3 regions of the Actinoplanes sp. HUAS TT8 genome follow, and region 2 is predicted to be linked to each of the others. Evidence: riboswitches for the same ligand, from Rfam matches in the RefSeq annotation. Region 2 holds a riboswitch; each other region holds the start of a gene.
The links. A riboswitch is a leader RNA that binds a small molecule or an ion and turns the genes downstream of it on or off. The one in region 2 is predicted to bind ZMP and ZTP.
Positions count from the first base shown of each region.

Region 1 (10,073 bases), 3.2 Mb from region 2:
TCGCCGCCGTCGTGGTCACCCACGACGCCCAGCTGGCCTCCTGGGCCGACCGGGTGGTCTTCCTGCGCGACGGCCGCGTGATCGACCGGACCGTGCCCCCACCCGGCCCGGAATCCCTGCTCACCCCCGGCCCCGGCCGATGAGCGGGGCGCGGCGGGCGGTCACCCGCTGGGCCTGGCGGATGTTCCGGCGCGAGTGGCGCGGCCAGCTGCTCGTCCTGATCCTTCTCGGTCTCGCCGTCGCCGCCACCAGCGCCGGCCTGGGCGTGGTCAGCAGTTTCGCGACCGGTCAGGCCGGCCGCTTCGGCGCGGCCGACTACCGGATCACCCTCGACGCCGCCCGTCCGGACCTGCCCGGCGACCTCGCCGCCCTGCGGGCGTCCGTCGGCGCGGTCGAATCCGTCGACCGCCGGCTGGTCTCGGTGCCGGGTTCGGCCACCCCCATGGAGGTGCGAGGGCAGGCCGCCCACGGCGCCCTGAGCGCACCGACGCTGCGGCTCACCGGCGGGCGTTTCCCGGCCGGCCCGGGCGAGGCCGCGGTCACGGCCCGCGCCGCCCGCCTGTTCGGCCTGCACCCGGGCGGGACCTGGGCCGAGACCGGGCACACCTGGACGATCGTCGGCACGGTCGAGAACCCGAACGACCTGCTCGACACGTTCGCCCTGGTCGCGCCCGGGCAGGCCGGCCCGCTCACCGACGTGATCGTGCTGATCAAGGCGACCCCGGCGCAGTTCGCGGCCGCCGCCCGGCCCGACGCCGGTTCGGTCGAGGTCCGCTCCTCGGGTGAACGCGGCGTCGCCACGGCCGCGGTTCTCGGGCTGGCCACGGTCGGTCTGCTCTTCGTCGGCCTGCTCGCGGTCGCCGGGTTCACCGTGCTGGCCCAGCGGCGGTTGCGTGCGCTCGGCATGCTCGGCGCGGTCGGCGCCAGTCCCCGGCACGTCCGGCTCGTCCCGATCGTCAACGGGGCCGCCACCGGCGTCGTCGCCGCCCTGAGCGGGACCGTGACCGGCCTCGGCGCCTGGTTCCTGCTGGCCCCGGCCCTGGAGAGTGTCGTCGAGCACCGCATCGACCGGTTCGACCTGCCCTGGTGGGCGGTCGGGCTCACCGCCGGGCTGGCCGTGCTCACCGCCGTCGTCGCGGCGTGGTGGCCGGCCCGCGCGGTCGCCCGGGTCCCGATCGTGGCCGCCCTGGCGTCCCGCCCGGCCCGTCCCCGCCCGGCTCACCGCTTCGCCGTCGCCGGTCTCGTGCTGCTGCCGGCCGGTCTCGGGCTGCTCGCGGCCGCGCAGCGGGAGAAAGCCGTGTTCATCGTCTCCCTGCCCGCGTACACCTCGGGGCCCTCGGTTCTTCTGACCCCGAAGGGGATGCGTGCGCTCGGCGTGCAGGCCGAACCGGGGGCCTGGCTGCTGGAGGCACCGCGGGCGCTGACGCCGGACCAGGCTGATCAGATGCGGACAGTCGCCGGCGGGGCCGGGCTGACCGTGGAGACCCGGCCGGCCAAGGCCGACCTGTCGGCGCTGCGGTTCTGGTCGGTGCTGGCCGGTGTGGTCGTCGCGCTCGGGGTGCTGGCCCTGACGGTCGGGCTGATCCGCAGTGAGACCGGGCGTGACCTGCGAACCCTGGCGGCGGCCGGTGCACCCCCGCGGACCCGGCGCACGCTCACCGCCTCGACCGCGGCGGCCCTGGCCGTGGTCGGTGCGTTGCTCGGGCTCATCGGGGCGTACACCGCGATGCTCGCCCTCTACCACCGGGATCTCCACCTGTTGGTCCCGGTGCCGTACGCCCCGCTGGCCGGCCTGCTGCTCGGCCTGCCCGTCCTGGCCGTCGCCGCCGGCTGGCTGTCGGCCGGTCGCGAACCGGCCGGAATCGCCCGGTCGCCGCTGGACTGAGCGTCAGCCCTGGGGAGCCGCCGAAGTGGTGGCCGCCCACGACGCCAGCAGCTTCAAGGCCTGGGCCGACGGCGACTGCGGATCGGCCGAGTAGATGGTCAGCGTCAGGTCCGGGTCCGCGCGCAGATCCATGCTCTCGTAGGCCAGCTCCAGCCCGCCCACCACGTGATGATGAAAAGTCTTCACCCCGGTCCCGTGGATGCGCACGTTGTGCGCACCCCACCGCCGCCGGAAGTCGTCGCTGCGGGTGGAGAGTTCGCCGACCAGGTCGTGCAGGCCCTTGTCGTGCGGGTCCTTGCCGGCCGCGGTCCGCAGGTTGGCCACCAGCATGTCGGCGGCCAGGTTCCAGTCCGGGTAGAAGCGGTGCGCCGCACTGTCCAGGAAGGTGAACCGCCCGAGGTTGGGAACGGTTTCCGAGAAGGCGTAGAGGTCGCTGTACATCGCCCGCCCGAGATGGTTGGCCGCGAGCAGGTCCTGACAGTTGTTGACCAGAATCGCCGGGCTGGTCGTTATCGCGTCCAAGGACCATTGCAGGCTTTCCCGTACGGCCCACTGCCGCGGCCGCCGGCTCGGCCGGATCAGCGCGTTGCTCCCGTTCGCCTCGTGCGCGAGCCGCAGCAGGTGGGCCCGTTCCGCGTCGTCGAGCTGCAGTGCCCGCGCGACGGCGTCGAGCACCCCGGCCGACACCCCGCTCAGGTGACCGCGTTCGAGCTTGGCGTAATACTCCACGCTCATCCCGGCCAGCGCCGCCACCTCGGTGCGCCGCAGCCCGGGCACACGACGCTGCCCGATGCTCGGAATGCCGGCCCGCTCCGGGCTGATCTTGGCGCGGCGGGTCGCCAGGAAGTCCCGCACCTCGGCTCGGTTGTCCACGCCCCCGACGGTACGACGCCCCCGGCCCCCGCTGCGATGTACTGGCAGTACACCTATCAGTGGGGACCGGATATGCTCCGGGCACGGCCGTTACTGGCGAGGGTGGAGCACCACCGGGGACCGGCCGGGTCTCACGTGTGTGTCGCGCCGGCCGCCTGGGCGCTTCCGAAGGCAGACGACCTCGGAGGCGAAGTGAACCTGCGATACGGCCTGAACCCGCATCAGCGACCGGCCACCGCCATCCCCGTCGACCCGCACCGCCGGCCGTTCCGGGTGCGGCACGGCGAACCGTCGTACGTCAATGTCCTGGACGCCGCCGGCGCCTGGCAGCTGGTCCGGGAGGCCGCGGCCGCTCTGGGCCGGCCCGCCGCCGCCTCGTTCAAGCACGTCTCCCCGGCCGGGGCGGCCGTCGCGGGCGGGATCGACGAGGTGACGGCTGCGACCTACCGCCTCGACCGGGCGAGCATCAGCTCGGTGACCAGTGCGTACGTCCGGGCCCGGGACGCCGACCCGAAGAGTTCCTACGGCGATTTCGTGGCCGTGTCGGAGCCGGTCGACGCCGAACTGGCCGACCTGCTGAGCCGCGTGGTCTCGGACGGCATCGTCGCCCCCGGCTACGAGCCCGGCGTCGTGGCCACCCTGTCCCGGAAGAAGAGCGGCCGGTTCTTGATCCTCGAAGCCGATCCGACCTTTGTGCCCCCGCCGACCGAGACCCGCGAGGTCTACGGCCTGCGGCTCACCCAGCCGCGCGATCCGGTCGAGCTGAACCGGGATCTGCTGGCCGGCCACGGTCTCCCGGACAGCGCCGTCGACGACCTGCTGCTCGGGCTCGTCGTCGTCAAGCACACCCAGTCCAACTCGGTGGCCTACCTGCGCGACGGCATGACGCTCGGCATCGGCGCGGGCCAGCAGTCCCGGGTCGACTGCACGCGGCTCGCCGGGGCCAAGGTCGACACCTGGTGGCTGCGCCGGCATCCTGCTCTGCGGCCACCGGCGCCCGGCGCCCGGATCCAGGACGTCATCGACCGGCAGATGAGCCTGGCCGAGCCCGCGGAATGGCGGCGCCGGCTGGACGGGGTGGCGTTCGTGTCCGACGGCGCGCTGCCGTTCCCGGACAACGTCGAGCACGCGGCCCGGCACGGGGTCCGCTACGTCGCCGAGCCGGGCGGATCCCTCCGATCGGACGACGTGGCCGCCGCCTGCGCGCGGCTCGGGGTCACTCTCGTACACACTGGGGTTCGTCTTTTCCAGCACTGAGACCTAATATCCAGAAATCCTATATGCCTGATAGGGTATTGGAATGAGTGTGCTCGATGCCATCGGAGACACGCCGCTGATCCGCCTCACCCGGATCACCGCCGGTCTCACCGCCGAGGTCCACCTCAAGGCGGAGTTCCTCAACCCCGGCGGCAGTGTCAAGGACCGCGCCGCGCTCGCCATGGTCCAGGCCGCCGAGCAGTCCGGTGAGCTGCGATCCGGCGGCGTCATCGTGGAGGGCACGTCCGGCAACACCGGCGTCGGCCTGGCCATGATCGCCGCTCAGTGCGGGTACCGGGCGCTCGTCGTCGTCCCCGACAAGAGCAGCGAAGAGAAGATCAAAACCTTGCGCGCGTACGGCGCCCAGGTCGTGATCACCACCGGCGGCGTCACCCGGGAGGACCCTCGGCACGTGTCCCAGGTCGCCGCCCGGCTCGCCGCCGAGACCCCGGGCGGGTGGCTCGCCGGTCAGTACGACAACCCGGCCAACCCGGGCGCGCACCTGGCCACCACCGGCCCCGAGATCTGGCGGCAGACCGGCCACCGGGTCACCCACTTCGTGGCCGGGGTCGGCACCGGCGGCACGATCAGCGGCGCCGGCGCGTTCCTGCGCTCGGCCGGCCGGGTCACCGTGGTCGGCGCCGACCCGGAGAACTCGGTCTACGGCGGCGGCGACGGCAGCCCGTACTACGTGGAGAGCATCGGCCACTACGTGCACCCGGACACCGCCGAGGACGTGTGGCCGCAGTCCTACCACCGCGAGATCGTCCACCGTATCGAACGGGTCAGCGACCGCGAGTCGATCGAGATGACCCGCCGCCTCGCCCGGGAGGAGGGCATCCTGGTCGGCGCGTCCACCGGCACCGCGGTCGTCGCCGCCCTGCGCGTCGCCGGCGAGCTCGGCCCGGAATCCGTGGTCGTGGTCCTCGCCCCGGACTCCGGCCGCGCCTACCTGTCCAAGTATTTCGACGACGGCTGGTTGCGCCGCGCCGGCTTCCCCGCCCCGGCGGCGCCGGGCCCGCTGGTCGCCGACGCCCCGGTGACGGCGCCGCTGCTGGTCCCGGCCACTTCCCGGGTACGAGACCTGCCGGCCACCGGCCCGGCCGAGGTGGCCGTCCTGGTCCTGCCCCGATCGGACCGCCCGATCAGTGATCCGGCCCCCGGCGACGTCATCGGCTCGGTGCCCCTGGAAGCACTCCGCGGTGCCTCCCCGGACGCGCCGCTGACCGCTTACGCCCAGCCACCGCTCCCGCCGGTCGGCACGGCCGAGCCGGCCGCCGAGGCCCTCGCCCGCACCCCCGCCGACGCGGGCCGGCTCGCCGTGCTGACCGACGGACGCATCACCGGCGTCGTCCCGCGCGCCGCCCTCGCCGCCCTCACCCGGCTCGCCCCGGCCGCCTCGAACGCAACCGGGTCGCGGCACTAGTCCCCGGCCGGCCGCGGGGACTCGAAGCAGGCCAGCCACGTCGTGAGGATCGGCTCCAGGCGGGCGGCGTCCTCGGGTGACAGCAGGTCGAGCAGGCGGCGTTCGTTGCGCATGTGCTCGGCGAACGCCTGGTCGATCAGCTTGCGCCCGGCGTCGGTGAGGGCGACCACCCGGGCCCGGCCGTCCCCGCTCGCGCGCCGCCGGGTGACCAGGCCACCGGCTTCCAGGCGGTCGATGCGCTTGGTCATCGCGCCGGTCGTGACCATGGTGAACGCCGCGAGTTCCCCGGGCGCGCGCTCGAACGGCTCGCCGGCCCGGCGGAGGGCGGCGAGCACGTCGAACTCGCCCTCGCCGAGGCCGTAGCGCCGGTAGACCAGGCGTAACTCCTCGGTGAGGTAGCCGGCGAGACGGTGCAGCCGGCCGATGACGCCCTGCGGGCGTACGTCCAAATCTGGTCTTTCCTGATTCCAGGCCTGCTGGATCCGGGCGACGTGGTCGAGCTGCTCAGCCATGCTTCCAGAATAACTTCCGGGGAAGCTATAGTCGCTTCCATGGAAGCTAATCTGCGGTGGCCTCTCGTCACCGCGCTCGCCCCGATCGCCTTCGGCACGACCTACTTCGTGACCCATCGATATCTGCCGGCCGGCTACCCGCTCTGGGGTGCCGCGATCCGGGCCCTCCCGGCCGGGCTGCTGCTCCTGCTCGTGCACCGGCGGCTCCCGACCGGCGCGTGGTGGTGGCGCTCGATGGTCCTGGGCAGCCTCAACATGGGCGCGTTCTTCGCGCTGATCTACCTGGCCGCACAGTTGCTGCCGACCAGCATCGCCTCGACGATCATGGCCACCTCGCCGGTCGGCCTGATGCTGATGGCCTGGGCCGCCCTGTCCGAGCGCCCCCGCGCGGCGCACCTGGCCGGGGCCGGCATCGGCGTCGCCGGCGTCTGCCTGATGCTGCTCACCGGCCCGGTCGCGGTCGACATCCGCGGCGTGCTGGCGTCGGTCGCGGCGATGACGATGTCGTCGCTCGGCTACGTGCTGGCCAAGAAATGGAGCAGCGACATCGACGTCTTCTCGCTGACGTCGTGGCAGCTCATCGCCGGGGGAGTGCTCCTGGTCCCGGCCGCCGTGCTGGTCGAGGGCGGTCCGCCGCCGGTGAACGGGCGGTCGCTGGCGGCTTTCGGGTACGTCACGGTGGTCGCCACCGCGATCGCGTTCTCCGCCTGGTTCACCGGGCTGCGGCACCTGAGCGCGGGCACGGTCGGTCTGATCGGCCTGCTCAACCCGGTCACCGGCGTCCTGCTCGGCACCGCGATCGCCGGGGAGCGGCTCGGCGCCCGGCAGATCTGCGGCCTGGTGCTGGTTCTGGTCGGGGTGCTGCTCGGCCAGCCCGCCGTGCAGGGGTGGCTCAGGGCAGTGCGAGGCCCAGGTTCTCGCGCAGTGTCGCCCCTCGGTAGTCGTCCTTGACGATGCCGCGTTTCCGCAGCTCGTGCAGCAGGCCGTTGACCACGAAGTCGTGCTGCGTGTCATCGTGCAGGCCGCCCAGCGACAGCACGTCGAGCACGCCCGCCTCGAACCGTTCCTGAACCGCGTCGGCGAGCTGCTCCGGCGTGCCGGCCACCGACCAGTGCCCGGTGTCCTGCGCCGCCTGGATCAGTTCACGCAGCGTGCGGCCCTCCCGGATCAGCCGGCTGAAGATCTCGGCCCGCCCACGCCGGCGGTTGATCGCGCCGATCTCGGGCAGCAGGCTCTCCGGCAGCGGCTCGTCCAGCTTGGCCTCGGACAGGTCCACGCCGCCGCCCAGCATGTCGGCGACCAGGCCGCGCCCGCGTTCGTAGTCGATCGCGTCGAGGCGTTCGCGGACCAGCCGCCGCGCTTCCTCCTCGGTCGCCCCGAAAGTCGCATGGAAAGAACTGAAGATCAACGGCAAATGGGGCGTACGGCCATGAGCCGCCGCCCGCCCACGGATCCGGCTCGTGAACTCCCGGGCGTCGGCCAGGGTCGGCAACGCCGTGAACACGATCTCGGCATACCGGGCGCCGAGCGCGATCCCGGCCTCGGACTGCCCAGCCTGAATCAGCACCGGCCGGCGCTGCGGCAGCGGCGGAATGTTCAACGGCCCCTCGACCTGGAAGAACTCCCCGGCATGCCGGATCGGCTCGATCAGCGCCGGATCCAGCACCGCCCGTCCGTCCGGCCCGGCCCGCAGCGCCCCCGGCCGCCAGCTGTCCCACAGCGCGTTGACCACCTCGATGGTCTCGGCCGCGCGGGCGTACCGCTGCTCGGGCGACGGCAGCTCGCCGGGCCCGAAGTTCTGCTCCCCGATCGACGAGGTCACCAGATTCCACGCGGCCCGCCCGTTGCTCACGTGGTCGAGCGTGCCGAAGAGCCGGGCCAGGTTGAACGGGTGATGGAACGTGGTCGAGACGGTCGCGATCAGCCCGGCCTGGGAGGTGACCTGGCTGAGCGCGGCCACGAAGATCAGCGGCTCCTGCGCCCCGATCGTGCCCTGCGCCCCGAACACCAGCAGATCGGGCACGAACAGCGCGTCGATCCGCGCCGCCTCGGCCCGCCGGGCCACCAGCTTCGCGGTGTCGAGCGTCGACCGTCCCGGGTCGAGCGCCAGCTCATACGGCCCGGGAAACCCGCCGGCACCGGCAATCGTGGCGAGCGTACGCGTCATGGATCGAACGTATCGACGAACCGTCACGCCGGTTTCACAGGCGCCGTCACACCTGTCAACGGCCGGTCCCGTAACCCAGCAGCGCCATGGCGGCCCGGTTGTCGGCCCGTGACCAGAACAGCTCGTGCAGCTCGTCGGGGAGTTCGTCGCGATGGCTGCCCGTACGTCCGCGGCGGAAGAACCGGTCGTCGTGTCGACGCAGCTCGTCCATCGACGGGATGACGGCGTCCGGCCGGATTGCCAGGCCGGGCGTCAGCGCGGTGACGACCGGCGGAACGACGGCCCACGGATCGCGTGTCAGGTCCTCGTAGCGCAGCACGACACGATGTTCGGCCGGCGGGCGCAACCAGCTGAGGACGTTGCTTCCCCAGCTGCCGGTGCCGGTCGGTTTGTCCCGCAGGATCTGTGCCCGCAGCTCGGTCTCGTAGCGGCCCGGATTCTGCTCACTGGCCTGCCGGGCCCAGGAGACCAGTGCGTCCCGTCCATCCCGGACCAGGCAGACCGCGTGGTCGCGGTCGTCGACCTCGGCATCGCGCTGCCGGTGCGTCTTGACGAAGTGCGGCTCGTCGGATGCTCGCAACTCGGCCAGGTCCGCAGGGCGTTCGGTGAAGCCGATCAGGTCCGGGCCGAGGCGGGCGGCGACGCCGTCGATGTCGTAGATGGTCGAGGTGCGCACACCGTACAGGCGGTTCAGGACGATGCGCAGGAAGGTGTTGCCGGAGCGGGGAAAGGATGCGACCCAGACGAGCATGTGCGGACTTTATCCAGCGAGCTCTATCCGGGCAGCCGGGGGACACCGGCGAGCAGGGTCCGGGTGTACGGATGTGTCGGCGCACCCAGCACCGCGGCGGTGTCGCCCTGCTCGACCAGCCGGCCGTGCTGCAGGACCGCGGTGTGTGCGCACAGCTCCGCGACCACGCCGAGATCGTGTGACACCAGCAGGATCGTCAGGTCACGTCCGGCGCAGAGAGAGGCGAGCAGGTCGACGATGCGTACGCGGGTGGTCAGGTCCAGGGCGCTGACCGGCTCGTCGGCCAGTAGCAGCCGCGGGTCGCAGACGATGGCGCGGGCGATGGCGATGCGTTGCCGCTGCCCGCCGGAGAATTCGTGCGGGTAGCGGCTCGCGGCGTCGGCCGGCAACCCGACCGCGTCCAGGGCGGCCGCGACCTTCGCCGGGTCGGTGCCGAGGCCGAGCCCGCGCAGCGGTTCGCCGACGATGCGGGCGATCCTCTGACGGGGGTCGAGCGACGAGTACGGGTCCTGGAACACCGCCTGCACGGCCCGCCGATACGCGCGTAACCGGGCCGGGACCAGCGGCTGCCCGTCGAACCGGATGACGCCGCTGGTGGGCCGGGTCAGCCCGAGCAGCAGCCGCAGCAGCGTGGTCTTGCCCGCCCCGGACTCGCCGACGAGGGCGACGTTGCGCCCCGGATGCACCGCCAGTGACACGTCGGTGAGCGTCGCCGCGCCTTTGCCGTAGGCGAATCCGACCTGATCGGCCTCGACGATGGGTTCAGTCACGGGCCAGGCCCTTCAGTGCGGTGTCGAAACGGCGTGCCGCCTCGACGAGCGAGCGCGTGTACTCATGTGCGGGCCGGGCCACGAGTTCGCCGATCGGCCCGGATTCGACGATCCGCCCGGCCCGCAGCACGTGGGTGTTCCGGGCGACCCGCGCGGCCACCGGCAGGTCGTGGGTGATGAACAGCAGCGCCGTCCCGTGCGCGGTGACCAGCCGGTCGAGCAGGTCGAGGATCTCGGCCTGCACGGTCACGTCGAGCGCGGTCGTCGGTTCGTCGGCCAGCAGCAGCCGCGGCCGGCACGCCAGGGCCGTGGCGATCGCCACCCGCTGCCGCTGGCCGCCGGAGAGCTGGTGCGGATAGGAGCCGGCGATCCGATCGGTATCGGTCAGCCGCACCTCGTCGAGCGCTTCCCGCACGGCGTCCCGCAGCCCGT
Region 1 covers NZ_CP195646.1:2,374,094-2,384,166, forward strand. The annotation lists gene ACSHV8_RS10395 (ABC transporter ATP-binding protein) at 1-143, shown strand, start outside; gene ACSHV8_RS10400 (ABC transporter permease) at 140-1,885, shown strand; gene ACSHV8_RS10405 (helix-turn-helix transcriptional regulator) at 1,889-2,758, opposite strand; ZMP/ZTP riboswitch at 2,838-2,926, shown strand; gene ACSHV8_RS10410 (hypothetical protein) at 2,951-4,015, shown strand; gene ACSHV8_RS10415 (pyridoxal-phosphate dependent enzyme) at 4,059-5,441, shown strand; gene ACSHV8_RS10420 (MarR family winged helix-turn-helix transcriptional regulator) at 5,438-5,953, opposite strand; gene ACSHV8_RS10425 (DMT family transporter) at 5,993-6,904, shown strand; gene ACSHV8_RS10430 (NtaA/DmoA family FMN-dependent monooxygenase) at 6,846-8,120, opposite strand; gene ACSHV8_RS10435 (sulfotransferase domain-containing protein) at 8,176-8,871, opposite strand; gene ACSHV8_RS10440 (ABC transporter ATP-binding protein) at 8,895-9,641, opposite strand; gene ACSHV8_RS10445 (ATP-binding cassette domain-containing protein) at 9,634-10,073, opposite strand, start outside.
Region 1: linked by a shared signal. The riboswitch ahead of ACSHV8_RS10410 (hypothetical protein) and the one ahead of ACSHV8_RS47985 (bifunctional 5,10-methylenetetrahydrofolate dehydrogenase/5,10-methenyltetrahydrofolate cyclohydrolase) in region 2 are both predicted to bind ZMP and ZTP.

Region 2 (10,073 bases):
CACCGGGTGCAGGCCGCCCATCGCCAGGCCGGCGGCGCTGGTGACGGCGTGCTGCTCGGCGATGCCCACGTCATAGGTCCGCTCGGGGTACTTCTTGGCCAGCGCGGCGATGCCGGTCGGCTCGGCCATCGCGGCCGTGATGCCGACGATGTCGGGTCGCTCATCGGCGATCGCCACGAGCTCCTCGGCGAAGATCTTGGTCCACTTCACGGCCGAGGAGGCGACCAGCTTGCCGGTGGCCGCGTCGAACGCGCTCGGGCTGTGCCAGCGGTCGGCCTCGTCCTGCTCGGCCGGGCTGTAGCCGAACCCCTTGCGGGTGACCGCGTGCACGATGACCGGCGCGTTGAAGCCCTTGGCCCGGCGCAGCGCCGACTCCATCGCCTGCTGGTCGTGGCCGTCGACCGGGCCGATGTACTTCAGCCCCAGGTCCTCGAACATCGGCTGCGGGCTGATCGCGTCCTTGATACCGCGCTTGACCGCGTGCAGCACCTCGAAGACCGGCCGGCCGACCACCGGGGTCTGGCCGAGCGCGTCCTTGACCAGGTCGAGCACCTTCTCGTAGCCCGGATTGAGTCGCAGGGTGGAGAGGTGGTCGGCCAGGCCGCCGATCGTCGGCGCGTAGGACCGGCCGTTGTCGTTGACGACGATGACCAGCTTGTTCTTCGTGGCGGCGATGTTGTTGAGCGCCTCCCAGCACATGCCGCCGGTCAGCGCGCCGTCACCGACCACGGCGACCACGTGCCGGTCCTCGCCGCGCAGGGCGAACGCCTTGGCCAGGCCGTCGGCGTAGGAGAGCGCGGTGGAGGCGTGCGAGTTCTCGATCAGGTCGTGCTCGCTCTCGGCCTGGCTCGGGTATCCGGTCAGCCCGCCACGCTGGCGCAGCAGATCGAAGCCCTCCTGCCGGCCGGTGAGAATCTTGTGCACGTACGACTGGTGGCCGGTGTCGAAGAGGATCTTGTCCCGCGGGGAGTCGAAGACCCGGTGCATCGCCAGGGTCACCTCGACCACCCCGAGGTTCGGACCGAGGTGCCCCCCGGTCTTCGACACCTTGGTCACGAGGAAGTCACGGATCTCGGCCGCGAGCAGGGTCAGCTGCTCCGCGGACAGTCGCTTCAGATCACCCGGGGTGGTGATGGTCGTCAGCAGGCCGGCCGGGGTCGAGGGGGAGTCGCTCATGAGGCACGAGTCTATCGGGGTGGCGGGCGGGCGCGACCTGGAGCGAACGGACAGGCCGGAATCCTCCACAGCACCTACACATTCCCCGGTACGGGGGAGGTTTGCGCGCTGACCTGTGACTCAGATCACGAGCGGGAGTACCGTCGATGCATGTCTGTCGATGCCGAGGCCCCGCGGCGCCGGGACCGTAGCCACTTCCTCTACCTCGCCGTGCTCGTCGCGATGGCCCTCGGGATCGCGGTGGGGTTCCTCTTCCCGGACTTCGCGGTCGAGCTGAAACCGCTCGGCACCGGGTTCGTGAACCTGATCCGGATGATGATCGCCCCGGTCATCTTCTGCACGCTCGTGCTCGGCGTCGGCTCGATCCGGCGGGCCGCCCAGGTCGGCCGGGTCGGCGGGCTGGCCCTCGGCTACTTCCTGATCATGTCGACCGTCGCGCTGGCGATCGGGCTGGTGGTCGGCAACATCCTGCACCCCGGCTCCGGCCTGCACCTGAGCCAGGAACTCGCCAAGACCGGCACGGCCCAGGTCAGCAAACAGGCCGAGGGCGGCGTCGACTTCGTCCTCGGGATCATCCCGGACACACTGGTCTCGGCCCTGACCAGCACCCAGGTGCTGCAGACGCTGCTGGTGGCCCTGCTCGTCGGGTTCGCCGTGCAGTCGCTGGGCGACCGGGGCGAACCGGTGATCGCCGCGGTCGCACTGATCCAGCGGGTGGTCTTCAAGATCCTCGCGATGATCATGTGGCTGGCGCCGGTCGGGGCCTTCGGGGCGATGGCCGCCCTGGTCGGGGCGACCGGGTTCGACGCGCTGAAGAGCCTGGCCGCGATCATGGTCGGCTTCTACATCACCTGCGCGATCTTCGTGTTCGTGGTGCTCGGACTGCTGCTCCGGCTGGCCGCCGGGGTGTCGATCTTCCGGCTGCTGCGGTACCTGGCCCGGGAATTCCTGCTGATCCTGTCGACGTCGTCGTCCGAGTCGGCGCTGCCCCGGCTGATCGCCAAGATGGGCCACCTCGGGGTGAGCCGGCCGGTGGTCGGGATCGTGGTGCCGACCGGGTACTCGTTCAACCTGGACGGGACCGCGATCTACCTGACCATGGCGTCGCTGTTCATCGCCGACGCGCTGGACCAGCCGCTCTCGGTCGGGCAGCAGATCGGGCTGCTGCTCTTCATGATCGTGGCGTCCAAAGGGGCGGCCGGGGTCACCGGGGCCGGGCTGGCGACGCTCGCCGGTGGACTGCAGAGCCATCGGCCCGATCTGGTGCCCGGGGTGGGGCTGATCGTGGGCATCGACCGGCTGATGTCCGAGGCCCGGGCCCTGACCAACTTCGCCGGGAACGCGGTCGCGACCGTCCTGGTCGGCACGTGGACCCACGAGATCGATCGGGAACAGGCGGCTCGGGTGCTGGCCGGCGAGGCCCCGTTCGACGAGTCCAGTTTCGACGACGACCCGCACGGCGACCGTGCGGCCGAACCCGCCACGGCCGGCACCCCGGTTTCCGCCCCACCGGCACGCCCGGCCGAGCCCGGCTGACCGGCCTGCTCCCGCTCCCGCCGGACCCGCCCCCGCCCACCGAGCCGGCCGACCCTCGCCCACCGAGCCGGCCAGCCCTCGCCCACCGCGCCGGCCGGCCCCCGCCCGGCGATACCGTCGGGGCATGCCGCTCGGCGATCTCGTCGCGCCCACCCTCGGGGTGGGGTTCGTCATGGCGGGCGCCCTGCTGGTCGTCCGGCTGCTGATGGCTCGGGCCCGGCGGAATCCGGGCGCCCGGCATCACCTCATCCGGTACGACCCCGGCAACCCGGACCTGCTCGTCCCCGGGGCGCTGGGCCGGATGACCCTCAATTTCGGACAGCCGGCGAGCTTCTGGATCCTCGCCGGGATCCTGCTCCTGGTGCTGGTCGCCACCGACGTGACGCTCGCATCCGGTTGGTTGTGATCTTCGGGGTAACCGCAACCACCCGACCACGTCGCCGTTCCGGGCTGAGCGTTCTGGGCGCGCCAGCGCCCTGCTCAGCCCGGAACGGTCCCCGCGGGAGCGACGATCGGGACCACGGCGGACGTAGGCAATGAAGAATTTGATCTTGATTTTCCGGACCCCCGCCGCCTCGCGGATCGGTCGCGTCCGGCATCCTGGAGGGCAAGCAGCGACTGGCGGCTCGGGGATGGTCGAACCATCGGGGAGCTCGTTCACGGGAGTCGACCGCCTGGGCTCCCGGCCAAGGAGCAAAGACATGACCAGCGAAAACAGTGGCGCCCGCCTCCTGCCCGGCGCGCCCGTGGCCGAGGCCGTCCTGGCCGATGTCCGGGAGCGGGTCACCGCGCTGAAGGCCCGGGGCATCCGGCCGAGCCTGGCCACCATCCTGGTCGGCGACGACGACGCCAGCGCCGGGTACATCCGGATCAAGCAGAAGCAGGCCGCCGAGCTGGGCTTCGAGTCGCCGCACGAGCACCTCAGCGGGGACGTCACGCAGGCCGACCTGCTCAAGGTCATCGCCGGGTTCAACGACGACAAGGGCGTGCACGGCGTCCTGATCCAGTACCCGATCCCGGCCCACCTGGACTACGACGCGGCGCTGATGACCCTCGATCCGGACAAGGACGTCGACGGCATGCACCCGCTCAACATGGGCCGGCTCGCCGTCGGGCTGCCCGGGCCGCTGCCGTGCACGCCGGCCGGGATCGAGGCGCTGCTCGCGCACCACGGCATCGAGATCTCCGGCCGGGAGGTGGTCATTCTCGGTCGCGGGGCGACCCTCGGGCGGCCCCTGGCGATGCTGCTGGCGCAGAAGCGGCCGACCGCGAACGCGGCGGTCACCGTGGTGCACACCGGGGTGAAGGACTGGCCGCGGTACACGCAGCGGGCCGAGATCCTGATCGCGGCGGCCGGGGTGCCCGGGATCATCCAGCCGGAGCACGTGAAGCCGGGGGCCACGGTGATCGGGGCCGGGGTCCGGTATGAGGGCCGGCGGCTGCTTCCGGACGTGGACGAGTCGTGCGCGGCCGTCGCGGGGGCGATCACTCCGCGGGTCGGGGGTGTGGGGCCGACCACGGTGGCGATGCTCTTCCGGAACGCGGTGAGCGCCGCGGAGCGGGCCAACCCGTAGTTTCGGCGCGCGGCCGTCCTCGGGTCTCGGGGGCGGCCGTCCTGGGGTTTCGGGGGTGGCCGCGCGTTTCCGATTTCGGCGCGCGGCCACCGCTTTCCCGACATTTCCGAAATGTCGGTCGGGGCGGGCGTCATCACGGTCCGGCCGGGCCGGCTCGGGGCGCTGGACAAACTCGGTCAGCGCTCAGGCGGCTACGCTGAAACCTGACGTTGACGTCAGAGGCAGAGTTTCCCGGGAGGTGTGAATTGCGCATCGGTGATCTCGCGGCGCGGGCCGGCGTCAGCGTCCGCTCGGTTCGCTACTACGAGGAGCAGGGCCTGCTCAGCAGCGTCCGCAGTCCCAGCGGCCAGCGGCACTACACCGAGGAGGAGGTCGACCGGGTCGGCTTCATCCAGCGGCTCTACGCGGCCGGGCTCTCCAGTCGCACCATCGCCGAGCTGCTGCCCTGCGTCGACTCCCCCAGTCTGGAGAATTCCGACGCGGCCATGACCCGGATGCGCGAGGAACGCGATCGCCTTTCCACCCACATCGAAGACCTGATCCGTACGAGGGACGCCCTCGACCACTTGATGTCCGCCGCCGCGGAGTATCGCGACCACTTCTGACCCCACCGCCCGCACCCGGCCGTCGCCCTACAGCCGTGAGCACCAGCCGAACAGGCCGAGCTGGCGTTCAGGGCTGCCCCAGCGCTGTTTTACAGCCCTCAGCACCAGCCAAGCCGGCCGAGCTGGCGCTGAGGGCTGCCTCGGCGCTGTTTTGCGACCCTCAGCACCAGCCGAACGGGCTGAGCTGGCGTTCAGGGCTGCCTCGGCGCTGTTTTACAGCCGTGAGCACCAGCCGAACGGGCTGAGCTGGCGCTCAGAGCGCTGGGAGGAGCAGGGCTACGCACTCCACGTGCTGGGTCATCGGGAAGCAGTCGAAGGCGCGCAACTCCGCCAGCTCCCAGCCCAGCGACCGGAACGTCTTCACGTCCCGCGCCAGGGCCGCCGGGTCGCAGGCCACGTACGCGACCGCGCGCGGCGACGAGGCCACGATCCCGCGCACCACCCGGGCGCCGGCGCCGGCCCGGGGCGGGTCGAGCACGACCAGGTCGACCGGGCCGGTGATCCGGCGGCGGCTCAGGGCCGTCTCGACCGCGGCCTGCACGACCTCGACCTGGGGCAGGTCGGCCAGGTTGGCCCGGGCCGCGGCGACGCCCGGGGTGGAGGACTCGACGACGGTGGTCCGCGCCCCGGTCACCTCGGCGACGGCGGCGGCGAACAGGCCGGCTCCGCCGTACAGGTCCCAGGCGACCTCGCCCGCGGCCGGTCGCAGCATCTCCAGCACGGCGGCGGTCAGGGTCGCCGCGGCCTCGGGATGGACCTGCCAGAAGCCTTCGGGTGCCACCTGCCAGGTGCGGTCGCCGACCGTCTCGGCCACCTCGGCCGGGCCGCTGAGCCGGACGAGTCCGGTGCCGCCGGGCTCGTCGGTCGGGTCGCCGCCGGACGAGCCCGAGGTTCCGGCCGGGCGTTCGAGCGCGACCACGTCACCGCCGCCGGACGCGACGGCCTGGAGTGCCGCCGATTCGGGCCAGGTACGGCTCAGCAGGTCGAGTTCCTGGATGGCCGGGTGCGCGATCAGGCATCGGTCGACCGGGACGACCTGGTGCGACCGGTGCTGGAGCAGGCCGGGGCGGCCGAGCGCGTCGACGGCGTACCGGACCCGGGTGCGCCAGCCCAGCGGGCCGCCGGGGAGGGGCTCCGTCCGTACGAAAACCTTGTCCTGATCTTCTGGGGTGAGCCCGCCCAGACGGCCCAGCTGTTCCCGGACGACCTGGGTCTTCCAGCGCAGCTGGGCCTCGGGCGTGACGTGCTGCAGGTCGCAGCCGCCGCAGCCGCCCGGGTGGGCGAAGCGGCAGGGCGCCTCGACCCGGTCCGGGGACGCCTCGTGGATCTCGACGGCGTCGGCACGCAGGTAGCCACGGTGGCGTTCGGTGATCTCGGCGGTGACGCGTTCGCCGGGGAGGGCGTGCCGGACGAAGATCACCCGCCCGTGTTCGCCGCCGAATCGGGCGACGCAGTGGCCGCCGTGGGCGGGTGCCCCGACGACCAGCTCGATCCGGTCCCCCTCGACGAGATCATCGGCCGGGGACAGCGGGGCGAAGTCGGGAGATGTCATTTCTTGTCGGCGCCTTCCTGATCGGGAACGGGCGCCGGCTCCACCGGATGGAACCGCGGCCCACGAGCCGGCGCCCGGCTCAACCCGCGGTCCAGCCGGTCGAGATCGCGATCCTGGCTGGACCTCAGCTGCCACGGCACGCTGGTCACCATGACTCCGGGCTCGAACAGCAGCCGTCCCTTGATCCGCAGCGCGCTCTGGTTGTGCAGCAGATTCTCCCACCAGCGGCCGACGACGTACTCGGGAACGAAGACCGTGACCACGTCCCGGGGCGACGCCCGGCGCACGCCCTTCACGTAGTCGATGATCGGCTTGGTGATCTCCCGGTACGGCGAGTCGATCACGGTCAGCTGCACGGGCAGCTCGCGGCGCTCCCACTCGGCCTGGATGGCCCGGGTGTCCTTGTCGTCGACGTTCACGGTGACCGCGGTGATCGTGTCCGGCCGGGTCGCCTGGGCGTAGGCGACCGCCCGCAGCGTCGGCTGGTGCACCTTGCTGACCAGGATCACCGCGTGGTTGCGGGACGGCAGCACCGGGCGTTCCTCGGTGGGCTGCAACTCCTCGGCGACCCGCGTGTAGTGCTTGTGGATGGCCAGCATCAGCACGTAGAACAGGATCATCGCGGCGATCGCGATCCAGGCGCCGAGCAGGAACTTGGTGATCAGCACGACGATCAGGACCGCACCGGTCAGCCCCATGCCGAAGGCGTTGATCGCCCGGGAGCGGATCATCCGGCGCCGGCGTTCCGGGTCTCGCTGGATCTTCAGCAGCCGGTTCCAGTGCCGGATCATGCCGCCCTGCGACAGGGTGAACGACACGAACACGCCGACGATGTAGAGCTGGATCAGCCGGGTGGTCTCCGCCCCGAACGCGACGATCAGCACCATCGCGGCCCCGGCCAGGAAGACGATGCCGTTGCTGAAGGCCAGCCGGTCGCCGCGGGTGTGGAACTGGCGCGGCAGATAACGGTCCTGAGCCAGGATCGAGCCGAGCACCGGGAAGCCGTTGAACGCCGTGTTCGCGGCCAGGAACAGGATCAGCGCGGTGATCGCGCCGGTCAGCAGGAAGAGGAACGAGCCCGAGCCGAACACGGTCTGCGCCAGCTGGGCGGTGACCGTCTTCTGCTCGTAGAACCCGGGGTTGGAGACGATCTGGGTGGTCGGGTCCTCGACGTACTGCAGGTGGGTCATCCGGGCCAGCAGGACGATGCCGGCCAGCATCACGATGGCCAGGCCGCCCAGCAGCAACAGTGTGGTCGCGGCGTTCTTGCTCTTGGGCGGCTTGAACGCGGGCACGCCGTTGGAGATCGCCTCGACGCCGGTGAGCGCGGCACACCCGGAGGAGAACGTCCGCAGCAGCAGGAAGACGAAGGCGAAGCTGGTGAGGTGATGCTCCTCGGCCGAGATGACCAGGCCGGCGCTGGGCGCCCGCAGGTCCTGGCCGAGGATGAAGATCCGGAACAGGCCGGTCGCGATCATCCCGAGGATGACGATGATGAAGAGGTACGTCGGGACGGCGAACGCCACCCCGGCCTCGCGCAGCCCGCGAAGGTTGAGCGCGGTCAGCAGGGCGACCGCGGCGATCGCGACCCCGACCCGGTTGTCGGCCACCCAGGGCACGACCGACCCGAGGTTGTTCACCCCGGAGGAGACCGACACCGCGACGGTCAGGATGTAGTCGACCAGCAGCGCGCTGGCCACCCCGAGCCCGGCCCGTGGGCCCAGGTTGACCGTGGCCACCTCGTAGTCGCCACCGCCGGAGGGGTAGGCGTGCACGTTCTGCCGGTAGCTGGCGACCACGGTCACCATCACCACCGCGACCGCGAGCGTCACCCAGGGAGAGATCGCGAAGGCACTGGCCCCCGCGATCGAGAGGGTCAGCAGGATCTCGTCCGGCGCGTAGGCCACGCTGGAGAGAGCGTCGCTCGCGAACACCGGCAGGGCGATCCGCTTGGGCAGCAGCGTGTGCTGCAGCTTGTCCGAGCGGAACGGCCGGCCGAGGAGCAGCCGCTTGGCTAGGGAGGTGGTACTTGCCACGGTTGCCAAGGGTACGGCCGGGCGACTTCAGCCGTTGCCCGCCCCGGACACCGTGCGCCAGAGCGGCATGGGACGCTCATCCCGGGACGGTAGGCGATCGGGGAGGACACAGACCGTGCACGTGGTGATCATGGGGTGTGGCCGGCTCGGATCCACGCTGGCGCAGAGCCTCGACTCGGGCGGTCACCAGGTGGCCGTGATCGATCAGAACGCGGACGCGTTCCGGCGCCTGGGCTCGGACTTCGGCGGCATCACGGTCAACGGGATCGGCTTCGACCGGGACGTGCTGCGTGCCGCCGGCATCGAGCGGGCCGACGCGTTCGCCGCGGTCTCCAGCGGGGACAACTCGAACATCATCTCGGCCCGGCTGGCCCGGGAGACGTTCGGCGTCGCACGCGTGGTCGCCCGGATCTACGACGCCAAACGCGCCCAGGTGTACGAGCGTCTCGGCATCCCGACCATCGCCACCATCCGCTGGGCGGCCGACCGGATGTTCCGCCTCCTCGTGCCCGACTCCCAGAACGAGGTGTTCCGGGACCCGACCAGCGTGGTCAGCATTCTCGAGGTCCCGCTGCACGCCGACTGGGTCGGTCAGCCGGTGAAGTCGCTGGAGGACGGCACCGGCGCCCGGGTGGCCTACCTGTCCCGGTTCGGCATGGGCGCGCTCGCCCAGCCGTCCACCGTGCTGCAGGACGGTGACCAGGTCTTCATGCTGGTCACCGACGAGACCGCGAACAAGGTTCTGGACATCGCCGGGCGCGCCGGGAACGAGGGGCACTGACATGCGCATCGCCATCGCGGGAGCCGGCAACGTGGGCCGCTCCATCGCTCAGGAACTGATCGGCAACGGCCACGAGGTGATGCTCATCGAGCGGCAGCCGCGCCAGCTGCGTCCCGAGCGGGTGCCCCAGGCGCAGTGGATCCTGGCCGACGCCTGCGAGCTGAGCAGCCTGGAGGAGGCCGACGTCGCGTCCTGCGACGTGGTGGTCGCCGCGACCGGCGACGACAAGGCCAACCTGGTGGTGTCGCTGCTGGCCAAGACCGAGTTCGCGGTCGCCCGGGTGGTGGCCCGGGTGAACCGGGCCGAGAACGAGTGGCTCTTCACCGAGCAGTGGGGGGTCGACGTCTCGGTCAGCAAGCCGCGCCTGATGGCCGCCCTGGTCGAGGAGGCGGTGACGGTCGGCGACCTGGTCCGGCTGATGACGTTCCGGCAGGGTGAGGCCAACCTGGTGGAGATCACCCTGCCGAGGAACGCGCCCTACGAGGGCCAGCCGCTGCGGTCGGTGCCGATGCCGCGGGACGCGGCGCTGGTCGCCATCCTGCGCGGCAAGCGCGTGGTCGTGCCGACGCCGGACGACCCGCTGGAGGCCGGCGACGAGCTGATCTTCGTGTGCACCACCGAGGTGGAGGACCAGATCCGCGCGGTCGTCCTGGGGAACGCCTAGTTTTTTTCCGCCGAGTTGATGCGGTGGATGAACCAGGCGGTGAAGGCGAACGTCGCGGCGTAGATCGGCCAGCTGATCAGGATCCGCACGACACCCAGAGCGTTCGCCTCGCCGAGCTTCCACAGGTAGAACTGGATGCCGGCACGCGC
Region 2 covers NZ_CP195646.1:10,721,597-10,731,669, reverse strand. The annotation lists gene dxs (1-deoxy-D-xylulose-5-phosphate synthase) at 1-1,176, opposite strand, end outside; gene ACSHV8_RS47995 (cation:dicarboxylate symporter family transporter) at 1,327-2,712, shown strand; gene ACSHV8_RS47990 (hypothetical protein) at 2,837-3,118, shown strand; ZMP/ZTP riboswitch at 3,317-3,399, shown strand; gene ACSHV8_RS47985 (bifunctional 5,10-methylenetetrahydrofolate dehydrogenase/5,10-methenyltetrahydrofolate cyclohydrolase) at 3,414-4,286, shown strand; gene ACSHV8_RS47980 (MerR family transcriptional regulator) at 4,532-4,891, shown strand; gene ACSHV8_RS47975 (class I SAM-dependent RNA methyltransferase) at 5,145-6,443, opposite strand; gene ACSHV8_RS47970 (APC family permease) at 6,440-8,479, opposite strand; gene ACSHV8_RS47965 (potassium channel family protein) at 8,595-9,260, shown strand; gene ACSHV8_RS47960 (potassium channel family protein) at 9,262-9,924, shown strand; gene ACSHV8_RS47955 (DUF3159 domain-containing protein) at 9,921-10,073, opposite strand, start outside.

Region 3 (10,073 bases), 1.9 Mb from region 2:
GCGTCCCCGGTCCACGTCATCAGGTGCGGCATGTCCGATCCACGAACGGTCTCGCTGTTGCTGACCACCGAGTTCAGTGAGAAGAAAATGGTCAGCGTGCCGAGCGTGACGATGAACGGCGGCAGCTTGATCCGGGTCACCAGCATCCCGTTGAGCGCGCCCATGGCCGTCCCGCAGGCGAGTCCGAGCAGCAGCGCGAGCACCGCCGGCATCCCGGCCTTGAAACAGAACTGGGCCATCAGGATCGAGGAGAAGACCGCGATCGCGCCGGCCGACAGGTCGATCCCGGCGGTCAGGATGATCAGCGTCTGCCCGAGGGCGAGCGTGGCGATGACGGTGACCTGCACGAGCACCAGCGACAGGTTGGCCGCGGCGAAGAAGCGGGTGTTGACGATCGAGAACGCGACGATCGCCAGGATCAGCACGGCCAGCGGCCCGAGCACCGGATTGCCGTGCAGCGTGTGCTGCAGCCGGAGGCCGAACGAGTCGTGCCGGCGTACGTCGAAGTCAGTGGCGGCGGTCATGTCGGGACTTCACCCCCAGCAGTTCTGCTTGCCCCACGCGGAGTCCTTGGCCTCCACGCCGGCCTGCGGGTCGTCGGTGATCAGCTGGACGCCGGTGTCGATGAAGTCCTTGCCGGCGGTGTTCTGCGGTTTCGTGCCGTCCTTGGCGAACTTGGCGATCGCCTCGACGCCGAGTTCGGCCATCTTGATCGGGAACTGCATCGAGGTGGCCCCGATGACCCCGTTGGCCACGTTGTCCACGCCCGGGCACCCGCCGTCGATCGAGACGACCGTGACGTCCTTGTCCTTGCCGGCCGATTTCAACGCCTGGTAGGCGCCGGCCGCCGCGGGCTCGTTGATGGTGTAGACGAGGTTGATCGACGGGTCCTTCTGCAGCAGGTTCTCCATCGCGGTGCGCCCGCCCTCCTCGTTGCCGTCGGTGACGTCGTGCCCGGCGATCCGCGGGTCGTTCTCGTCGCCGATCCGGTTCGGGTCGCCGTTCGGGATACCGAACCCCTCAAGGAAGCCCTGGTCCCGCTTGACGTCCACGGAAACCTGGTTCGGGTTGAGGTCGAGCATCGCGATCTTGGCCTGCTTGCCGTCCGTGGCGAACTTGGCCTTGGCCCACTCGCCGATCAGCTTTCCGGCCTGGTAGTTGTCGGTGGCGAAGGTCGCGTCGGCCGCGTCCGGCGGGTCGACGGGCGTGTCCAGAGCGATGACCAGCATGTTCGCCTTGTGGGCACGGTCCAGCGACGGCACGATCGCCTTCGAGTCGTTCGGCGTGATCAGGAAGCCCTTGGCGCCGTACGAAATAAGATTTTCGATGGCCTGGACCTGGGCCTCGTTGTCGCCGTCGATCTTGCCGGCGAAGGTCTGCAGATCGACGCCCTGAGCCCCGGCGGCCCGCTGGGCGCCGTGCTTCATGGTCACGAAGAACGGGTTCGTGTCGGTCTTGGTGATGAGCCCGACGACCGGCTCCCCGTTGCCCGGGCTGCACGCCGCGACGGCCGGCAACAGCATCATGCAGCTTGCGACCGCCATCAGCCTGCGCATGCCGCCTCCGCTACATCGAGGGACGCCGTTGTCTTGGAGTAGACGCCTCGGCTTCGGCCCTGTCAACAAGAGGTTTCGCGCAAGTTGCGGTGTGGGACTGACCACATTGGCCTGAAGTGGGGAGGCGCGGACGAGGACTTGATCAATACGATCAGCCGCACATCTTGAAATCACGGGGAGATTTCGTTGCGCCGGCCAAACGCGGCGCGCACGGGGACGAAATTGTGGTGGGCCGGGCTGTTCGCAGCCGGGCTCGCTGTGCTGTGCGCGGCCATTCTGACGTCAATTCCACCATCGAGAGCCGAGGCTGGTTCGGCCTTCGCGCCGTCGGCGTTCGTCGGGGCCATGCCCGTGCGCGCCGCCGAGGACGCCACCGTCAACCTGATGTGCGGCGACGAGCCGGCCGCCCAGCCGATCCCGGACGGACGGCAGATCCAGGTCGACCTGTCACCGGCGCCGTCCATGACCCTCGGCGAGATCACCGGCCGGATCTGGCGTGAGCCGCCGGACCGGGATCCCGCCTGGATGCTCAACTTCCAGGGCCTGCGGTGGATGCCGCCGCTGGCCCTGCGAGCCGCCCAGGACGCCCAGTACCGCTCGCTGACCGCCCTGATCCGGCAGGCCGTGGACTTCCACCTCACCAACCCCGACCCGGGCAACAACTCGGCCGGCTGGGACGAGGGCACCGCGCTGCGCCGCCTGCAGACCGAGAACTGCCTGTACGCCCTGACCCACTCGGCCGCGCTGGTCCAGGGCATGGTCGCCGATGTCGCCGTGCTGACCGGGAAGCGGTACGCCGGGCCGCCGCGGCTACCCGTGCACAACCACGGCCTGATGGCCAACATCCACATGATCAACGCGGGCCGGGTGCTGAACCGGCCTGATTGGATCAGCTTCGCGGCCAACCGCATCGTGTCGGAGGCGGCGCTGGCCTTCTCCCCGGCGGGCGTCACGTTCGAGCAGTCCTCGTACTACCAGAACGTCAACGTGGCCCTGTGGAACACCGCCGGCGCCATGCTGACTCAGCTCCGGGGCTACGCCACCGAGGGCCGGCAGATCCAGGCCATGTCCCGGAAGGCCGATCGCGTCTGGGGCTACCTGACCGAGCCGGACGGCAAGATCGTCCAGGTCGGCGACTCCGACCTGGTCGAGGGCCAGCCGGGCCGGCCGAAGGACCCCAAGGTGCTCCGCGACGACGACACCGGCTGGGTGATCGGCCGCTCCAGCTGGACCGACCCGGACGCCGCTTTCTACACGGTCCGGTACGGCCCGGAGCGCCGCGCGCACGGCCAGGACGATCGGGCCGGCGGCGTCACCTGGTCGGCCCTGGGCACCCGGGTCCTGGTCGGGCTCGGCCGCTACGGCTACGACACCACCGACCCGCTCTGCATGTACCGCCGCGATCCGTCCAGCCAGAACGTGGCCGCACCGCCCGACCCGAAGATCAAGAAGGGCAGTGTCAGCACGATCGAGACCGACTTCGGGAAGACCCGGCACAACCTCGCGGTCACCGACGACGTCTACGGCGCGACGCACCGCCGCCAGATCATGGTCGACCAGCTCCACGCCGGTCTGGCCGTGACCGACGGATTCGGTGACGTGCCCGTCTGGTCGCAGAACTGGCACCTCGACCCGGCCTGGAAACTGGTCACGGGCAAGGTCGGCGACGCCAACCTGACGTTCCGGCACCCATCCGGGCGGCACCTGATCGTCAGCACCAGCGGACGGATCTCCGGGATCTGGATCGGGGACAAGACGATGCCGTACGGCTGGGTCTTCCCGGCCGCCGGCCAGAAGACGCCCGCCTACCAGCTCAGCGTGGAGTCCCGCGACGGCGCCCCGGTCGCCACCAGCTTCCGGGTCACCTGAGAAACACGCCGGCGGCGCGGGACCGGGCCTGGTCCCACGCCGCCGGTGCCGAACTGCTTACGGGAAGCTGACCAGGTACGACGGCACGGTCGCGGTCCCCTGAGCGGCGGCCCCGGTGTTGTTGACCACGTGGTCGATCACGCCGTTGCCACCGAGCGACACGGTGAGCAGGTTGTGCAGCTTCACACCGGAGTTCACCGGCACCTCGAAGCCGTTGGTGGAGTGGATCGTCGGGTCCACGTTGAAGTAGCAGTAGCTGCCCAGCGCCCACGCCTCGTGGCTGGTCACCGAGTCGGCCACCTTGTACGCGGCGTAGCCGTTGGCCCCGCTGCGCCAGGCGGACTGGGACGGCGGGTCGTACGGCTGCTCGTTCTGCAGGAAGTACGTCCGGCCACCGTTCCCGTTCCAGACCACCTCGTACTTCTGGTAGTGCTCGACGAACAGGCCGTACGCGGTCACGTTCTGACCGTTCACGATCAGGCCGCTGTCGGCCGTGTTGACGTTCCAGCCGTACGTGCCGGCGTTGCCGTGGTCGGCCCGCCACGCCCAGATGTGGTCGATGATCGTGTTGTTGCTGTTCACCAGCAGGCTGTTGGTGGCCTTGCCGGCGATCGAGCCGCCGATCCGGAAGAACACGTCCTGGATCGTGGTCGGGTTCGACGCGTGGTTCGCGGACGAACCGTTCGGGCCGATGACCAGCAGGTTGGCCGAGTTGGTGGTGCCCGCGTCGAAGAGCAGGCCGGCGATCTTGATGCCGTCCACATCGGCCGTCTGCAGCGGCGTGACGCCGTTGTCCGGGATGATCGTCGCGTAGCCGAGACCCATCACCACGGTGTTGGCCCGGGTCACGTTGATCGTCTGGTTCACGTGGTACACGCCCGGCTGGAAGATCAGGTTCAGGCCCTGCGCGAGCGCCTGGTTGATCGTCGCCGCGCTGTCACCGGGCTTGGCCACGTAGAACTGGCTGAGCGGGATGCTGGTACCCGGGGTGTTGCCGTTCGCCCAGCTCACACCGGACGAGTTGGTCGACAGGTTGGGCACGAAGACGGCGTAGTCACTGCCGTTCAGGTACAGGTACGGCTTCTCCCGGATCACCGGGGTCTGCCCGATCGTGGTGTACGGCGGGTTCGGGAAGCCGCCGGCCGGAGCACCCTGCACACCGACGAAGGCCTGGTTCCAGACCGCGTTGGAGTTCGAGCCGATCTGGCTGTTCCGGGTGAACCACTGCTGCTGCGAGTACTGCCCCTCGACCCCGCTGATCCGCGAGTCGGCGATGTAGCCGCCGGACGCCCAGCCGTAGCCGTTCGGCGCCAGGTTCAGGTCGCCGTGCACGTCCATCCGGCGGAACGGCGCGGCCTGCGACACGGCCCAGCGGTCGGCGCCGGAGACCGGGTACAGCGAGATGTTCTCGACCGAGCGCCAGAAGTTCTGGGTCGCGTTGCCCTGGAACCAGCCGGCGTCCACGGTGATGTCCCCGTTGATCCGCACGTCCTGCGGGTTCTGACCGAGACCGATCACCGAGGTGTTGAAGCCGACCTGGATGTTCAGACCGTTGTAGGTACCCGGCTTGAACGCGATCAGGTTGCGCTGCGTGCCGAACTGGTTCGTCTCCTGCTGCTTGAAGATCGCGTCGGCCGTGGCCTGGATCGACGCGCTCGACATGCTCGGGTCGAAGACGGTGACCTGCGCGCCGAGGCTCCCGCCACCGGGCAGGGTCGGCCCGGACGGGGACGTCGTCGGGTCGGTCGGCGTGGTGGTCCCGCCGCCGTACACCTTGAACTCCCACAGCGAGTAGCCGTAGCCGGTGGTGCGCTGGGTGCCGTACATCCGCACGTAGCGCCCGGAGCCGCTGACCGACAGGTTCTGGTTGCCGCCGGTCGACGTGGTCGTCGAGTAGATCGAGGTCCAGGTGCTCGCGTTGTTCGACACCTGGATCTGGAACGCCTTGCCGGCCGCGGTCTCCCAGTTCAGCTCGACCCGGGAGATCGACTGCGTGCTGCCCAGGTCGACCTGCAGCCACTGCGGGTCGGAGAAGGCCGACGCCCAGCGGGTGCCGAGGTTACCGTCGACGGCTTCCGAGGCCAGGTAGGCGCCGGCCGCCTCGGTGGAGGAGGCGGTCGCGGGCTTGCCCTGCGACAGCAGCGTCTCGGCGGCCGAGGCGCCGGACATGGTGATCGCGGCATAACCGGCGACAACAGCGGCCGTGAGGCCGACTATCGCGCCGCTCCGCCAGCGGGAGCGTCTCATGGGGGTCTCCTAGTAGGACGGGAGGGGGACTAGGTAACTGGGAGAGCGCTCACCCGGTGCCACGACGCTAAGAGTCGTTACCAATCGATGTCCAGGATGTTGCGAGGTTCCGGAACCGGTACCGGCGGCTGCCGCTGTTTCACCGGGCGCACCGCCATCCGGCTCATCCACGCAGGTCAAGCCACCGGTAACAATTGACCTGACGTGTTTCATGAATATCGATAACAGGTCTTCCGGAACCGGTTCCGCCGAGTCTCGCCACAACTCTCAAAAGCCTTCAGAAACCTTTATTTCCGTACGAAGGGTCAGCGCTCCTGCGAACGGGCGTCGTCGAGCCGGACGCGCACCTCGGCCAGCAACTCGACCAGCGCGGCGAGCCGGGCGTCGGAGAGCCCGGCGAAAGCGACAGTCGCGTCCGGATGCATCGCCCGCATGGCCGAACCCAGCAGCTCGCCGCCATGGGAGGTGAGCCGGACCTTCATCGCCGCCACCATGCTGTATTCGACGCGGCCGCCCTGAAGGTCGCCTGCTTCGTCGTCGTCATACCTGTGGACCGCCGCCGGCCTGATCACCGCCGGTATCCAGCGGACCCGAAACCGCCGAGTCGCCCTGGTCGCGTCGGGTCCCGCAGACGCGGAAACCCGCCGGGCCGGGTAGGCCACGACGGGTTTCGACGAGGTGCGCGGGGCAGGGTCAGGCGAGGCTGACCGACGGGTAGAGCGGGAACGGGGCCAGCAGGTCCGTCGCCTGCTTCGAGACGCCCTCGGACAGGGCCGGGTCGAGGGTGAACTTCGCCTTCGACGTGGCGTCCGGGGTGGTGCCGGCCAGCACGGTGTGGATCAGCTCGGCGATCTGGTCCATCTCGGCCACACCCAGGCCACGCGAGGTCAGGGCCGGGGTGCCGATCCGGATGCCCGAGGTGTACCAGGCGCCGTTCGGGTCGGACGGGATCGCGTTGCGGTTGGTGACGATGCCACTGTCGAGCAGCGCCTGCTCGGCCTGGCGGCCGGTCAGCCCGAACGGGTGCACGTCGATCAGCACCAGGTGGTTGTCGGTGCCGCCGGAGACCAGCTGCACGCCCCGCTTGAGCAGGCCCTCGGCCAGCGCCTGGCTGTTGGTGACGATCTGCTGCGCGTAGGTCGAGAACTCCGGCCGGCGGGCCTCGGCGAACGCGATCGCCTTGGCCGCCATCACGTGCGGCAGCGGGCCGCCGAGCACCATCGGGCAGCCGCGGTCGACCTGCGACGACAGCTCCGGCTGGCAGAACACGGCGCCACCGCGCGGGCCGCGCAGGCTCTTGTGGGTGGTGGTGGTGACGATGTGCGCGTGCGGGATCGGGTTGTAGTCCCCGGTGAACACCCCACCGGCGACCAGCCCGGCGAAGTGCGCCATGTCGACCATGAAGGTGGCGCCGACCGCGTCCGCGATCTCCCGCATCTTGGCAAAATTCACCTTGCGGGGGTACGCCGAGTAGCCGCCCACAATCACAGCGGGCTTGAACTCCTTGGCCGACTCCAGCAGCGCCTTGTAGTCGATCTGCCCGGTGGCCGGGTCCACCCCGTAGGACCGCTGGTCGAACATCTTCCCGGAAATGTTCGGCCGGAAGCCGTGGGTCAGGTGACCGCCGGCGTCCAGGGACATGCCGAGCAGCCGCTGGTTGCCGAACGCCTGCCGCAGCTCGGCCCACTCGGCGTCGGTCAGGTCGTTGATCTGCCGCTTCTCGAACTTCTTCAGGTACGGCACCTCGACGCGGTCGGCCAGGATCGCCCAGTAGGCGACCAGGTTCGCGTCGATGCCGGAGTGCGGCTGCACATACGCGTACGGAGCCCCGAACAACGCCTTGGCGTGCTCGACGGCCACCGACTCGACGGTGTCCACGTTCTGGCAGCCGGCGTAGAAGCGGCGGCCGATGGTGCCCTCGGCGTACTTGTCGGAGAGCCAGTTACCCATGGCCAGCAGGACGGCCGGCGAAGCGTAGTTCTCGCTGGCGATCAGCTTCAGCGACTCGCGCTGATCGGTGAGCTCCTTGGCGATCGCGTCGGCGATGCGCGGCTCGACGGACCGAACCACCTCGAGGGCGGAACGGAAGGCAGTGGATTCAGCGTTCAATTCAGGCACAGGACCTTCCCTATCACGTAGTGAAGAGGCCCAGGCGCACGGCAGGTCGTCATCTCGACGAGGCCGCTCCCCGATGGTCAACCATCCGAACGCGCCAGTCACGGCCTACCGCCAGCATACCGACCCGGCCCGTGACGGTCACACCTGTTGCCGGCCTCAGGGGCCGACATCACTCGATTGGCCTCGAATTTCGGGCAAAAAGAAACGCCCACCCGGAACCCGGGTGGGCGTTTCCATAAGTTAAGTCCGGCGGCGTCCTACTCTCCCACACCCTCCCGAGTGCAGTACCATCGGCGCTGGAGGGCTTAGCTACCGGGTTCGGAATGTAACCGGGCGTTTCCCCTCCGCTATGACCACCGAAACAGCCATCAGCGAAACAAAACCAGCAACCTTTCCGGGATCTCTCCCGACAAGGGTGGTTGTTCGTTTGCTGTGAATCACACAGTGGACGCAAGCAGAATGTTTAGGGTGGTTAAGCCCTCGGCCTATTAGTACCGGTCAACTCAACACGTTACCGTGCTTACATCTCCGGCCTATCAACCCAGTAGTCTAGCTGGGAGCCTTACCCACTCAAGGTGGTGGGATACCTCATCTCGAAGCGAGCTTCCCGCTTAGATGCTTTCAGCGGTTATCCCTTCCGAACGTAGCCAACCAGCCGTGCCCTTGGCAGGACAACTGGCACACCAGAGGTTCGTCCGTCCCGGTCCTCTCGTACTAGGGACAGCCCTTCTCAAGTATCCAACGCGCACGGCGGATAGGGACCGAACTGTCTCACGACGTTCTAAACCCAGCTCGCGTACCGCTTTAATGGGCGAACAGCCCAACCCTTGGGACCTGCTACAGCCCCAGGATGCGACGAGCCGACATCGAGGTGCCAAACCATCCCGTCGATATGGACTCTTGGGGAAGATCAGCCTGTTATCCCCGGGGTACCTTTTATCCGTTGAGCGACACCGCTTCCACACGCAAGTGCCGGATCACTAGTCCCGACTTTCGTCCCTGCTCGACCCGTCAGTCTCACAGTCAAGCTCCCTTATGCACTTACACTCAACACCTGATTGCCAACCAGGCTGAGGGAACCTTTGGGCGCCTCCGTTACCCTTTAGGAGGCAACCGCCCCAGTTAAACTACCCACCAGACACTGTCCCTCGACCCGATCAGGGCCGCAAGTTAGATACCCAAACCCAACAGAGTGGTATTTCAACAATGACTCCACCCGAACTGGCGTCCGAGCTTCACAGTCTCCCACCTATCCTACACAATCGAATTCAGATACCAATGTCAAGCTATAGTAAAGGTCCCGGGGTCTTTCCGTCCTGCCGCGCGTAACGAGCATCTTTACTCGTACTGCAATTTCGCCGGGCCTGTGGTTGAGACAGTGGGGAAGTCGTTACGCCATTCGTGCAGGTCGGAACTTACCCGACAAGGAATTTCGCTACCTTAGGATGGTTATAGTTACCACCGCCGTTTACTGGCGCTTAAGTTCTCCGCCTCGCCCCGAAGAGCTAACAGGTCCCCTTAACGTTCCAGCACCGGGCAGGCGTCAGTCCATATACATCGTCTTACGACTTGGCATGGACCTGTGTTTTTAGTAAACAGTCGCTTCCCCCTGCTCTCTGCGGCCATACCACGCTCCACCAGCAAGTGGCTTCACGCGTCCGGCCCCCCTTCTCCCTAAGTTACGGGGGCAATTTGCCGAGTTCCTTAACCACAGTTCACCCGTCGCCTCGGTATTCTCTACCTGACCACCTGTGTCGGTTTAGGGTACGGGCCGCTCGAAACATCGCTAGAGGCTTTTCTCGGCAGCATAGGATCAATGACTTCACCAGAACGGCTCGGCATCACGTCTCAGCCTATTGCCATGCGGATTTGCCTACATGACGGCCTACACGCTTACCCCGGCACAACCACCGGCCGGGCTCATCTACCTTCCTGCGTCACCCCATCACTAAACTACTACCACCCGAGGTCCCAGACTCCACCAGTTCAGACCGAAGTCCTCGCCGGCTTTGCGTGGTTAGTACAAGTAGGTTCGTCTTGGGCGTTTCTTTGCGGGTACGGGAATATCAACCCGTTATCCATCGACTACGCCTCTCGGCCTCGCCTTAGGCCCCGACTCACCCAGGGCGGATTAGCCTGGCCCTGGAACCCTTGGTCATCCGGCGGAAGGGGTTCTCACCCTTCATTCGCTACTCATGCCTGCATTCTCACTCGTACAGCGTCCACACCTGGATCACTCCGGCGCTTCACCCGCTGCACGACGCTCCCCTACCCATCCACACT
Region 3 covers NZ_CP195646.1:8,792,207-8,802,279, forward strand. The annotation lists gene ACSHV8_RS39075 (ABC transporter permease) at 1-524, opposite strand, end outside; gene ACSHV8_RS39080 (sugar ABC transporter substrate-binding protein) at 534-1,556, opposite strand; gene ACSHV8_RS39085 (hypothetical protein) at 1,902-3,425, shown strand; gene ACSHV8_RS39090 (galactose-binding domain-containing protein) at 3,483-5,672, opposite strand; gene ACSHV8_RS39095 (hypothetical protein) at 5,978-6,244, opposite strand; gene ACSHV8_RS39100 (glycine hydroxymethyltransferase) at 6,366-7,790, opposite strand; ZMP/ZTP riboswitch at 7,812-7,902, opposite strand; rRNA gene rrf (5S ribosomal RNA) at 8,035-8,151, opposite strand; rRNA gene ACSHV8_RS39110 (23S ribosomal RNA) at 8,259-10,073, opposite strand, start outside.
Region 3: linked by a shared signal. The riboswitch ahead of ACSHV8_RS39100 (glycine hydroxymethyltransferase) and the one ahead of ACSHV8_RS47985 (bifunctional 5,10-methylenetetrahydrofolate dehydrogenase/5,10-methenyltetrahydrofolate cyclohydrolase) in region 2 are both predicted to bind ZMP and ZTP.